2 regions of the Roseateles cavernae genome follow, and region 1 is predicted to be linked to the other one. Evidence: riboswitches for the same ligand, from Rfam matches in the RefSeq annotation. Region 1 holds a riboswitch; the other holds the start of a gene.
The links. Region 1 has a riboswitch for thiamine pyrophosphate ahead of thiC (phosphomethylpyrimidine synthase ThiC). Riboswitches for the same ligand answer to the same signal wherever they lie in the genome.

Region 1 (5,950 bases):
AGGCGATCTTCGTGAGCTCGCCCAGGGTGCGCAGTTCGGCGAACTGGGCCTCGTCGTTGGCGTCCGACAGCGAGCCGGGCCGCAGGCCGTCGCCCAGCGAGAAGCTGACGTCGTAGGCCTTCATGATCTCGCAGATCTCCTCGAAATGCGTGTAGAGGAAATTCTCCTGATGGTGGGCGATGCACCACTTGGCCAGGATGGAGCCGCCGCGCGAGACGATGCCGGTGCGGCGCTTGACCGTCATCGGGATGAAGGGCAGGCGCACGCCGGCATGGATGGTGAAGTAGTCGACGCCCTGCTCGGCCTGCTCGATCAAGGTGTCGCGGAACAGCGCCCAGGTCAGGTCGTCGGCCACGCCGCCGACCTTCTCCAGCGCCTGGTAGATGGGCACGGTGCCGATGGGCACGGCGCTGTTGCGCACGATCCAGTCGCGCGTCGTGTGGATGTTGCGGCCGGTCGAGAGGTCCATCACCGTGTCGGCGCCCCAGCGCGTGGCCCAGACCATCTTCTCGACCTCTTCCTCGATGGATGAGGTGACCGCCGAGTTGCCGATATTGGCGTTGACCTTGACCAGGAAGTTGCGGCCGATCGCCATCGGCTCCAGCTCGGTGTGGTTGATATTGGCCGGGATGATGGCGCGGCCACGGGCGATCTCGTCGCGCACGAACTCGGGCGTGATCAGCTCGGGAATGCTGGCACCGAAGGACTGGCCCTTCAGCCGGGCCTCGCGCTCGGCGTCGGCCTCGTACTCGCGCATCCATTCATGGCGCTGGTTCTCGCGGATCGCGACGAACTCCATCTCCGGCGTGACGATGCCGCGGCGCGCGTAGTGCAGCTGCGTGACATTTGTGCCCGCACCGATGCCGCCTTTGGCGCGGCGCGGCGTGCGCTGCAGGCCGGCGCTGATCTCGTGCAGCTTGAGCTGCTGGGCCTGGTCGCGCAGGCCGTCGTCGATCAGCTGGATGCGGCGGCCCTCGTAGGCCTCGGTGTCCTGTCTAGCCTCGACCCAGGCGGCGCGTGGCGTGGGCAGGCCGCGCCGCACGTCGATGGCGGCGGCCGGGTCGGTGTAGGGGCCGGAGGGGTCGTAGACGGTGACGGTCTCGCCGTTCGTCAGCGCGATCGCACGCATCGGCACGCGCAGCTCGGGATGGCGCTCGCCGGCCAGATAGATCTTGGTCGACGCGGGCAGGGGTTCGCGGCTCAGCGCGATGCTCTGATCCAGCGCAGTCGGTTCGGTGATGCTGTTCATGACGGTCTCCAGGTGAACCCCGGAGACTGGTCTTGGAACGGCTGGGGACGGGCGCGCGAAGCGGGCAGGGCTCGCACCCGGGGCATGGGGAGGCGAGCAGGCTCTTCTTACGCCGGTACAAACCGGATCAAGTTCAGCGGGACCATGGCTTCCACCACATCTCAGCCCGACGCTTCATTAAGACTTCTTAATCAAGCGCAGCAGGGCACCCCGGAGCAGGCGCGCAGTATAGGGTCAGGTGTGAACAGTTTGGCAAGAGTCGGTGCAAACCCGGAGCCTGTTCGGGGGGGCTTGCTGCCTACACTTCGGGCGCTTGACGCACAGGCGGCGATCCAGAAGACCTGCCGCAGTGTCCACACCAGACCAGGGAGGGATGGATGAAGATCAGCTTGCGGCATCACAGGGCCGGCGTGTTCGCCGGGCTCGCCATGGCATTGACACTGAGCGGCGGCCCCGGCCTGGCGCAGGATCTCGGCGATCTCGAGGCCAAGGCCAAACTCAGTGCGGCCGAGCGGGCCAAGCGCGATGCCGACAAGGTCTACCAGTGGATACGCTTCCATGCCGACAAGGCACCGGCCAAGCCCAGAGTGGCGCCGGCGGCCGAGGCGCCGGCAAGGCCGGCCACGGCCCCCGTCGCCGTCAGGTCAGCGCCGCCGGAGCGGCCGGCGCTGGCGCAGCAGTCTCAAGCAGAGCCCATGCCCGGGCCCGAGCAGCCGCTCGTGGCCACCGCGGCCCCGCCCGAGCCTGCCACCCAGGCGGTGGCACTCGCTGCGCAGGCTGCCAGCCCGGCCATGCCCAGCCCGGCCGTCGCCGCGCTGGCGGCAGCGCCGCCTGCCCCCGAGCCACCGGAAGAGCCGCTGCGGCTGATCGAGCGGGTCGAGCCCGAGTACCCGGCGGTGCTGCTGCGTGGCCGCGGCAGCGGCTCGGTGCTGGTGCAGTTCGAGGTCAAGCCCGATGGCTCGGTGCAGGCGCCCGAGGCGCTGAAGTCCAGCAATCAGCGCCTGGTCGCCAGCGTGCTGGCGGCGGTGGCGCGCTGGCGTTTCGCGCCGATCAGCAAGACCCGGGTGGCCACGGTGGAGGTCGGCTTCCGGCCTCCGGAGTGAGGCAGCATCACTGGCCCGGGCAGGCCGACAGCGCCGTGGCCATCGCTTCGATAAAGACCCGGGTGCGCAGCGGCATCAGCCGACGTCCGGGGAAGACCGCCCAGCAGGCGGCCGGCTCCAGCTCCCAGTCGGGCAGCACGCGCACCAGTTCGCCGCGGCTGACATAGGGCTGGGCGAAGTGGTCGCCCACGGCCGTGATGCCGACGCCGGCGCAGGCCAGGCGCAGCAGCATATCGGGCGCGTTGACCAGGCTGCGCTTGTCGGGCACGCCTTGCCACGCCAGGCCCTCGCTGCCGCGCCGCAGGCTCCAGGGCATGGGCTCGCCGGAGCGCGACAGAATCATCAGCCCATGCATGCTGCCCAGGGCCTCGGGCAGCTGCGGTTCTCCATGCAGGCGCAGATAGCTGGGGGCGGCATACAGGCTGTTCGTGAACAGGGCCAGACGGCGCGCGGCGAGCTGGCTGTCCTCGGGCAGATCGCCCATGCGCACCGCCAGATCGAAGCCCTCGGCGATCAGATCGACCCGGCGCGGCGACAGGTCCAGCTCCAGCGACACCTCCGGATACTCCAGGGCAAAGGTGCACAGCATAGTCGCCAGTGCCTGGTGGGCGAAGTCGGCCGGCATCGAGACCCGCAGCCGTCCGGTCGGGCGCTGCTGGCGGTGCAGGGCCAGCGACAGCGCGCCGTCCACCTCGGCGGCCACCGCCCGCGCATGTTCCAGCACGCCCTGGCCGAACTCGGTCAGGGTCAGGCGGCGTGTGCTGCGCTGCAATAGCTTCTCGCCCAGCCGTTCTTCGAGTGCCGCCAGGCGGCGCGAGACGGTGGATTTGGGCAGCTTGACCCGCTCGGCGGCGCGGCTGAAGGAGCCGGCCTCGGCCACGCGGGCAAACAGCAGTAGATCGTCGGCGTCCAGGCTCATATCGGCGTGATTGTCTCGTTGGTGGAACGATCTTATCCAGACTACCGTCTTCTGTCTCGCGAGTCTGCCCAATACATTGGAGTCATCGTCAAGACGACGACCCAACCCACTACCGGAGCACCACCATGAACGTTCTGCAAATCAACTCCAGCGCCCGTCGTGTCCAGGACGGCCAAGGCTCTTTCTCCACCCGTCTGGCCAGCGAACTGGTCGAGGCGCTGAAGGCCCAGCATCCCGGCGCCAGTGTCACCGTGCGCGACCTGGGCCTGAACCCGACCCCGGTGATGGACGAGGCGGCACTGGGCGCCCTGTTCACCCCGGCCGATGCGCGCAGCGCCGAGCAGAATGCCCGCGTGGCCGAGAACGATGCGCTGATCAATGAGCTGCAAGCCCAGGACGTGATCGTGATCGGCGCGCCGATGATCAACTTCGGCATCCCGACCCAGCTGAAGAACTGGATCGACGCGGTGGCCCGCGCCGGCACCACCTTCCGCTACACGGCCAACGGCCCCGAAGGCCTGGTCAAGGGCAAGAAGGTCTATGTGGTGCTGGCCCGCGGCGGCGTCTACCGCGACCAGCCCAGCGACACCATGGTGCCCTATCTGAAGACCGTGCTGGGCTTCCTGGGCATGAGCGATGTCAGCTTCATCTATGCCGAAGGCCTGGCGATGGGCCCGGATGCCGAAGCCGCCGCGGTGGCCGGCGCCCGTGCGCAGATCGCCGAGCTGTTCAGCCCGGCTACGGTCTAATTCATTTCAATCCCTATCGACAAGGAGCACCGACCATGAGCACCACCACACTGACGCTGACCCAGCCGCGCGCGGTGGAGCGACTGGTCGCCGGCCAGGCGACCAGCGACGGCGCCGGGGTCAAGCTGACCCGCGTGCTGACCAACACTTTGCAGCGCCGCCTGGACCCCTTTCTGATGCTGGACGCCTTTGGCTCGGACCAGGCCGATGACTACATCGCCGGCTTTCCCGACCATCCGCACCGCGGCTTCGAGACCATCAGCTATATGCTCGAAGGCCGGATGCGGCACCGCGACTCGGCCGGCAACGAGGGCTTGATCGAGGGCGGTGGCGTGCAATGGATGACCGCCGGCCGCGGCGTGATCCATAGCGAGCTGCCCGAGCAGCAGCAGGGCCGGATGGAAGGCTTCCAGCTGTGGCTGAATCTGCCGGCCAAGGACAAGCTGCGTGACCCTTGGTACCGCGACATCGCCAGCACCGAGATCCCGGAGTTCGAACGGGACGGCGTCAAGGTGCGCGTGATCGCCGGCGAAAGCCATGGCGTCAAGGGCGCGGTGCAGCGCGAGCACACCGAGCCGCTGTACCTGGACCTGCATCTGGCGCCCGGTGCGAGCTTCGAGCAGCTGCTGCCCGAGACGCACAACGCCTTTGTCTACGTCTATCGCGGCGCGCTGCGCTTCGAGACCGGCTGCACGGTGCCGCCGCAACGCATGGCGATACTGGCCAACACGCCGGGCAGCGACGGTGTGCGGCTGAGCGCCGGCGACGAGCCGACCCGCGCGATCCTGATCGCCGGCAAGCCGCTGGACGAACCGATCGCGCAGTACGGCCCCTTCGTGATGAACACCCAGGCCGAGCTGATGCAGGCGGTGCGTGACTTCCAGACGGGGAAGCTGGCCTGAGTGAGCCATTGCTGCGGCGGGCCGGGTATAGACTGACGAGTCCCGGCCTGGCCGCAGTGAAAGCAGTCGTCCATGAGCGAAACCGCTGTTCTTGTCATCGATGTGCAGCGCGGGCTGTTCGAGCCCGAGCCGCGGCCCTTCGAGGCCGATGCGGTGGTGGCGCGCATCAATGCGCTGACCGCCCGGGCGCATCAGGAGCGTGTGCCGGTGGCCTTCATCCAGCATGAGACCGCCGAGGGTCTGCTGGCCTTTCACTCGGACAGCTGGCTGCTGGAGTCGAAGCTGAATATCGGCGTCGGCGATGCGCTCTTGCGCAAGACCACGCCGGATTCCTTTCTGCGCACCGGTCTGGCGGACTGGCTGGCCAAGCATGGCCGCCGGCGCGTCGTGTTGTGCGGCTATGCCAGCGAGTTCTGCGTCGACACGACCGCGCGCCGCGCCGCCGCGCTGGGTTTCGAGGTCGTGCTGGCGGCCGATGCGCACACCACGCACGACAAGCCGCATGCCGGTGCTGCCTTCATCCGCGAGCACCACAATGTCACGCTGTCCGAGATCAGCAGCTTCGGCCCGCGCATCAGCGCCGAGCCGAGTGCGCAGATCGATCTCGACCCCTGAGATCAGGGCGCGCGCAGCGCCGGCACCTCGGGCGCCAGCAGGCGCTCGCCGTCATAGCCCCTGACCTCGCCAAAGCCCTGGCCGGCGTTCCAGTCGGCCGCGAACCGGCGGATCTCGTCGGGGCTGCGGCCGACAAAGTTCCACCACAGCAGCAGCGGCTCCGGGAAGGGCGGGCCGCCCAGCAGCAGCAGCCGCGCGGCCGCCGTGCTGCGCAGCTGCAGCCGGGTCTGGCCGGGCGCGAGATACAGCAGCTCGCCGGGCTGCAGCGAGGCGGTCTCGCCGTCGTCCAGCTGCAGCGTCAGCTCGCCTTCCAGCGCCATCAGCCCGTGTTCGAAATGAGTTTGCAGCGCCAGCTCGGCCTCGGCCGCAGCGGCACAGGCCAGGTCCATGCCCAGCAGCTCGGTATCGCTGGG
Region 2 (5,950 bases), on a different contig from region 1:
TTCGCAGCGACCTTGGCCTGGCTGGACACCGAGCCCGCGCAGATCGGCCGCAAGTACTGGGTGCGCCACGGCAATCGCTGGGTCCAGGCCCGCATCAGCGTGATCGAGCACAAGCTCGACGTCAACAGCCTGGCCGAGACCGAGGCTCATGAGCTGGCGGTCAACGAGATCGGCCATGTGCGCATCGAGGTGCAGCAGGCCCTGCCGGTCGAGCCCTATGCCAGCAACCGCGTCGGCGGTGCGCTGATCGTCGTCGACCCGACGAGCAACCGCACCAGCGGCGCGCTCTTGGTACGCTGATCATGGCTGCCGGCAAGGTCATCTTCGTCAGCGCCGGCCCGGGCGCGGCCGATCTGATCACGCTGCGCGGCGCACGGGCGCTGGCGACCGCCGATGTCGTGCTGTTCGACGCCCTGACCGACCCGGCGCTGCGCGAACTGGCACCGCAGGCGCGCTGGCTGGACGTGGGCAAGCGCGGCTTCACCAACAGCACCGCGCAGACGGCCATCAACGCCCTGCTGGTCAGGCAGGCGCTCAGCCATGCCGTGGTCGTGCGGCTCAAGGGCGGCGATGCCAGCATCTTCGGCCGGCTCGAAGAGGAGCTGCTGGCGCTTGACCAGGCCGGCATCGCCTGCGAGGTCGTGCCGGGCGTCACCGCCGCGCTGGCCGCCGCCGCCCACACCCGGCGCCCGCTGACCCGGCGCGGCCAGGGCCGCAGCGTCAGCCTGACGACCGCGATGACGCAGGAGGGCGATCTGCGCGCGCTCCGCTCGGCCGACACCGAGGTCTTCTATATGGCCGGGCGCCAGCTCGCCGCGCTGTCGCGCAAGCTGGTCGAGGCCGGCTGGCCGGCCGACACGCTGTGCAGCGTGGTCTCGCGCGCCGGCTGCGTCGACGCGCTGGCCAGCGAGCACCCGGTGTCAGGTCTTGCGGCCGCCGCCTTGCTGCACAAGGGCCGGCCGACCGTCGTCACTGTGGGCGCCGGCGCCCGGGTGGTGGTGAAAACCGTGCCCAAAGCCCCTGAGCTTGAGCGGCCACAAAGCCGGGCCAAGACCCTCAGTGATTAAAATCTGCCTCTTGCCACCGCCGGGCCGTCCAGGCCCGACCGGCACCTGGCCCTCAAAAACCCGAGTTTTCCCATGACACACGTCGTTACCGAAGCCTGCATCCGCTGCAAATACACCGATTGCGTGGATGTCTGCCCCGTCGATTGCTTCCGCGAAGGCCCGAACTTCCTGACCATCGACCCCGATGAGTGCATCGACTGCGCCGTGTGCATCCCGGAGTGCCCGGTCAATGCCATCCTGCCGGAGGAGGATGTGCCGGGCAATCAGCAGCACATGATCAAGATCAACGCCGATCTGGCCAAGAACTGGCCCAGCATCACCAAGCGCAAGCCGGCCCTGCCCGATGCGGATGACTGGAAAGATCGCACGGACAAGCTGTCCGAGCTGATCCGCTGAGCCCGTTGAGCCCGCACGCCGCCGTGATGACAGCGCTGCCCGTGATCGAGACCGATGCCGTCATCGTCGGTGCCGGCCCGGTAGGCCTGTTCCAGGTCTTTGAGCTGGGCTTGCTGGAGATCAAGGCCCACATCATCGACTCGCTGGCCTATCCCGGCGGGCAATGCATCGAGCTCTATCCCGACAAGCCGATCTATGACATCCCGGCCGTGCCCGTGTGCACCGGCAAGGAGCTGACCGACAGCCTGCTCAAGCAGATCGAACCCTTCGGCGCGAGCTTCCATCTGGGCCAGGAGGTCACGGTGGTGCAGAAGCAGGAGGACGGTCGCTTCTTCGTCGCGACCGCCAAGGGCACGCAGTTCCTGAGCAAGACCCTCTTCATCGCCGGCGGCGTTGGCAGTTTCCAGCCGCGCAGCCTGAAGGTCGAGGGCGCCGAGGCCTTCGAGGGCTCGCAGCTGCATTACCGCGTGCGCGGCCCGGAGCAGTTTGCCGGCAAGCACCTGCTGGTGGTCGGCGGCGGTGATTCGGCGCTGGACTGGGCGCTGAACTTCTGCGCCGGCAATGCCGACGGCAACCCGCACAAGGCGGAGAGCGTGATCCTCTTGCACCGGCGCGACGGCTTCAAGGCCGCGCCGGCCAGCGTGGCCAAGATGCGCGCGCTGTGCGAGGCGCAGGAGATGCAGTTCCTGGTCGGCCAGGTCAGCGGCCTGGTCGAGGAAGGCGGCGCGCTGACCGGCGCCCGGGTCACCGGCGCCGACGGCGTCACCCGCATCGTGCCCTGCGACCAGGTGCTGGCCTTCTTCGGCCTGAGCCCGAAGCTGGGCCCGATCGCCGAATGGGGCCTGGCGCTGGAGCGCAAGCAGATCGTCGTCGACACCGAGAAGTTCGAGACCAGCGTGCCGGGCATCTTCGCGGTGGGCGACGTCAACACCTATCCGGGCAAGAAGAAGCTGATCCTGTCCGGCTTCCACGAGGCCGCGCTGGCCGCCTTCGGAGCCGCGCCCTATGTCTTCCCCGACAAGCGCATCCATCTGCAGTACACGACCACCAGCCCGAAGCTGCACAAAGTGCTGGGGGTCGAATCCCCCGTGTTCGACTGAGAACGCGGCGCCGCTACAATCCGGCCACGCTCCACGGCTTTGCTGTGGAGCTCTTCGCTAGGGGTGTTGGCTCACCAGATGAGCCGACTGAGAAAGTCCCTTTGAACCTGATTGAGGTAATCCTCGCGCAGGGAAGCAAGCAAGAGCCGCCGTCGACCACCATTCCTTTCTCCTGCCGACGTGTGCGTTCCTGTGACGCCGACCTGCCATCGCTTGCAGTCCCGATGGCACATCAACACCTGACCCTCCTGGCCACCGCGCTGCTGTGCAGCACGCTGGCCCATGCCCAACAAGCGTCCGAGGCCCTGCCCGCCGTCTCGGTCAGCGGCCGCTCGGCCGACACACCCGTCAGCATCGGCGGCTTTGGCGACACACCCATCGCCAAGCTGCCGATCCAGGCCACCTTGCTGGGCAGCGAGCGCCTGCTGGACCTGGGCCTGAGCTCGCTGGCCGGCATCACCGCACTCGATGCCAGCATCGGCGACGCCTACAACTCGCAGGGCTATGTCTCTTATCTGAAGATCCGCGGCTTCGACCTCGACAACCGCTTCAACTACCGCCGCGACGGCCTGCCCATCAATGCCGAAACCGCGCTCAGCCTGGCCAATAAAAGCAGCATCGAGGTGCTCAAGGGCAGCTCGGGCATCCAGGCCGGCACCAGTGCGCCGGGCGGGCTGGTGAACCTGGTCGTCAAGCGGCCCACCGCCGCGCCGCTGAGCAGCCTGCTGCTGAGCGTCAGCGAGCGCGGCACGGTCGAGGCCGGTGTCGACCTGAGCCGCCGCTTCGGCGAGGCTCAGGTCTTCGGCCTGCGCCTCAATGCCAGCGCCGCCGAACTGCGTCCGCAATTGCGCGACGCCAAGGGCGAGCGCCGGGCTGTTGCGCTGGCCGGCGACTGGCGTCTGGCACCCGACACGCTGCTGGAGGCCGAGTTCGAATGGAACCGGCAGAGCCAGCCCAGCCAGGCGGGCTTCAGCCTGCTCGGCGAGCGCCTGCCCGATGCGAAATCGATAGACCCGCGCATCAATCTGAACAACCAGGCCTGGAGCCAGCCGGTGGTGTTCGACAACCACCATGCGTCGCTGCGCCTGCAGCAGCGCCTGAACGCGGACTGGAAGGCGCAAGCCCATCTGGGGCTGCAGCGGCTGAAGACCGATGACCGGCTGGCCTATGCCTCGGGCAAATACGACCCGCTGACTTACGCCTGCGCACCCTGCGACCGCTATGCCGAGGACGGCAGCTTCTCGGTATGGGATTTCCGCAGCGAGAACGAGCGCCGCGACAGCGATGCGCTGGATTTGTCGCTGGCAGGCCGCTTCATCGCCGCCGGCCTGCGCCATGAGCTGAGCACCGGGCTGTTGTTGAGCCGCTTCGAGAGCCGCTTCCAACGTCAGGCCTACAACCTCGTCGGCGTCGGCACGATAGACGGCAAGACCCAGGTCGGCGCCGACCCCAGCCTGACCGACGAGAACACCGGGCGCGACGAGCGCAGCCGCGAGTTCTATCTGCGCGACACGATACAGCTCGGCGCCCAGTGGCAGGCCTGGCTGGGTCTGCGCCACACCCGGTTGACGCGCGACAGCGTGCGCACCGATGGCTCGCGCCCCACCCACTACAGCCAGAGCTTCACCACGCCCTGGCTGGGCCTGAGCTATGCGCTTTCCAGCCAGCACATGGTCTATGCCAGCTGGGGTGAAGGCGTCGAGTCCGAGGTCACGCCCAACCGCAGCCGCTACACCAATGCCGGCCAGGCCCTGCCGGCGCTGAAGAGCGAGCAGTTCGAGATCGGTTTCAAGGCTGGCAGCAACACGGTGGATTGGGGCATCAATGTCTTCGACACCCAGCGCCCGGCCTGGCGCGATGTCGGCGCCTGCGACGACGACAACAGCTGCACGCGCGTCGCCGATGGAGAAGCCCGCCATCGCGGCGTCGAGGCGCAAGCCGACTTGAAATGGCGCGGCGGCGGCCTGCTGGCCAGCGCGATGAAGCTGCGCGCGCGCCGCCAGGGCAGCGCCGACCCCAGTCTCAACGGCCTGAAGCCCGCCAATGTGGCCGAGCGCTCGCTGAAGCTGCAAGCGCGGCAGAGCCTCGGCCTGCCCGGCCTGCAGCTGCAAGCCGGCCTGGTGTATGAAGGCGCACGCGCCGTGCTGCCCGACAACAGCCTCAGCATCCCGAGCTGGACCCGTCTGGATCTGGGGGCGCGCTACGAGCACAGCCTGGGCAATCAGCTGCTGATCTGGCGAGTCGGCGTCGACAACGCCAGCAATCGCCGGGCCTGGAAGGAGTCCCCCTTCCAATACGGCCATGTGTACTTGTACCCACTCGCGCCCCGCACCTGGCGCGCAAGTTTGGAACTCAGCTTGTAAAGCCTAAAAAATCCGGTCTATAATGCAAGGCTCTGTTCCTCGATAGCTCAGTCGGTAGAGCGCCGGACTGTTACTCCGTAGGTCCCTGGTTCGAGTCCAGGTCGAGGAGCCAGAATTTCAGCCGCCGTGGTACTGATCCACCGCGACAAACAAGAAGAACCTACCGAACAATTCCTCGATAGCTCCGTCGGTAGAGCGCCGGACTGTTAATCCGTAGGTCCCTGGTTCGAGCCCAGGTCGAGGAGCCAGAATTTCAGCCGCCGTGGTACGGATCCACGGCGACAAACAAGAAGAACATACCGAACAATTCCTCGATAGCTCAGTCGGTAGAGCGCCGGACTGTTAATCCGTAGGTCCCTGGTTCGAGCCCAGGTCGAGGAGCCAGAATTTCAGCCGCCGTGGTACTGATCCACCGCGACAAACAAGAAGAACATACCGAACAAGTCCTCGATAGCTCAGTCGGTAGAGCGCCGGACTGTTAATCCGTAGGTCCCTGGTTCGAGCCCAGGTCGAGGAGCCAAATATTGAAGCCCTGCATGTGAAAGCGTGTGGGGCTTTTTTCTTGCCCAGTCACACTCCGCCATGAAGCCCCTCATCCGACTCTTCTTCAGAACCCTGCGCACCCTGCTCGGCCCGGTCATGCTGCTCAAGGAGCGCCTGTCCCGCCCGGCTCCCCTGCAGCGGCCCGCCGAGCAACAGACCGAGGTCGATCGCCAGTGCGACAACCTGGCGCTCTATCAGTTCACGACCTGCCCCTTCTGCATCAAGGTCCGCCAGGAGATGCATCGCCTGGCCCTGCCGATCCAGCGCCTGGACGCCCAGCATGAAGCCCAGCATCGCACCGCCCTGCAGCAAGGCTCGGGAGCAAGCAAGGTGCCCTGCCTGAAGATCACTGACGACGCCAGCGGCACCGTGCAATGGCTGAGCGAATCGGGCGCCATCATTGCCTATCTGCGCGGGCGCTTTGCGGCATGAGCGCCCTGCCGAACTGCCCGCAGTGCCAATCCGCATTCACCTACGAAGA

Region 2: another riboswitch for thiamine pyrophosphate. It lies ahead of ABGI63_RS09955 (TonB-dependent siderophore receptor); the one in region 1 lies ahead of thiC (phosphomethylpyrimidine synthase ThiC).

Annotation. Positions count from the first base shown of each region.
Region 1 covers NZ_JBDPLH010000003.1:47,822-53,771, forward strand. The annotation lists gene thiC (phosphomethylpyrimidine synthase ThiC) at 1-1,249, opposite strand, end outside; TPP riboswitch at 1,337-1,472, opposite strand; gene ABGI63_RS10855 (TonB family protein) at 1,627-2,352, shown strand; gene ABGI63_RS10860 (LysR family transcriptional regulator) at 2,360-3,271, opposite strand; gene ABGI63_RS10865 (FMN-dependent NADH-azoreductase) at 3,397-4,020, shown strand; gene ABGI63_RS10870 (pirin family protein) at 4,056-4,922, shown strand; gene ABGI63_RS10875 (cysteine hydrolase family protein) at 4,995-5,537, shown strand; gene ABGI63_RS10880 (pirin family protein) at 5,540-5,950, opposite strand, start outside.
Region 2 covers NZ_JBDPLH010000002.1:657,117-663,066, reverse strand. The annotation lists gene ABGI63_RS09975 (sulfate adenylyltransferase subunit 1) at 1-300, shown strand, start outside; gene cobA (uroporphyrinogen-III C-methyltransferase) at 303-1,067, shown strand; gene fdxA (ferredoxin FdxA) at 1,140-1,463, shown strand; gene ABGI63_RS09960 (NAD(P)/FAD-dependent oxidoreductase) at 1,490-2,563, shown strand; TPP riboswitch at 2,613-2,714, shown strand; gene ABGI63_RS09955 (TonB-dependent siderophore receptor) at 2,788-4,926, shown strand; tRNA gene ABGI63_RS09950 (tRNA-Asn) at 4,963-5,038, shown strand; tRNA gene ABGI63_RS09945 (tRNA-Asn) at 5,099-5,174, shown strand; tRNA gene ABGI63_RS09940 (tRNA-Asn) at 5,235-5,310, shown strand; tRNA gene ABGI63_RS09935 (tRNA-Asn) at 5,371-5,446, shown strand; gene ABGI63_RS09930 (glutaredoxin family protein) at 5,509-5,901, shown strand; gene ABGI63_RS09925 (zinc ribbon domain-containing protein YjdM) at 5,898-5,950, shown strand, end outside.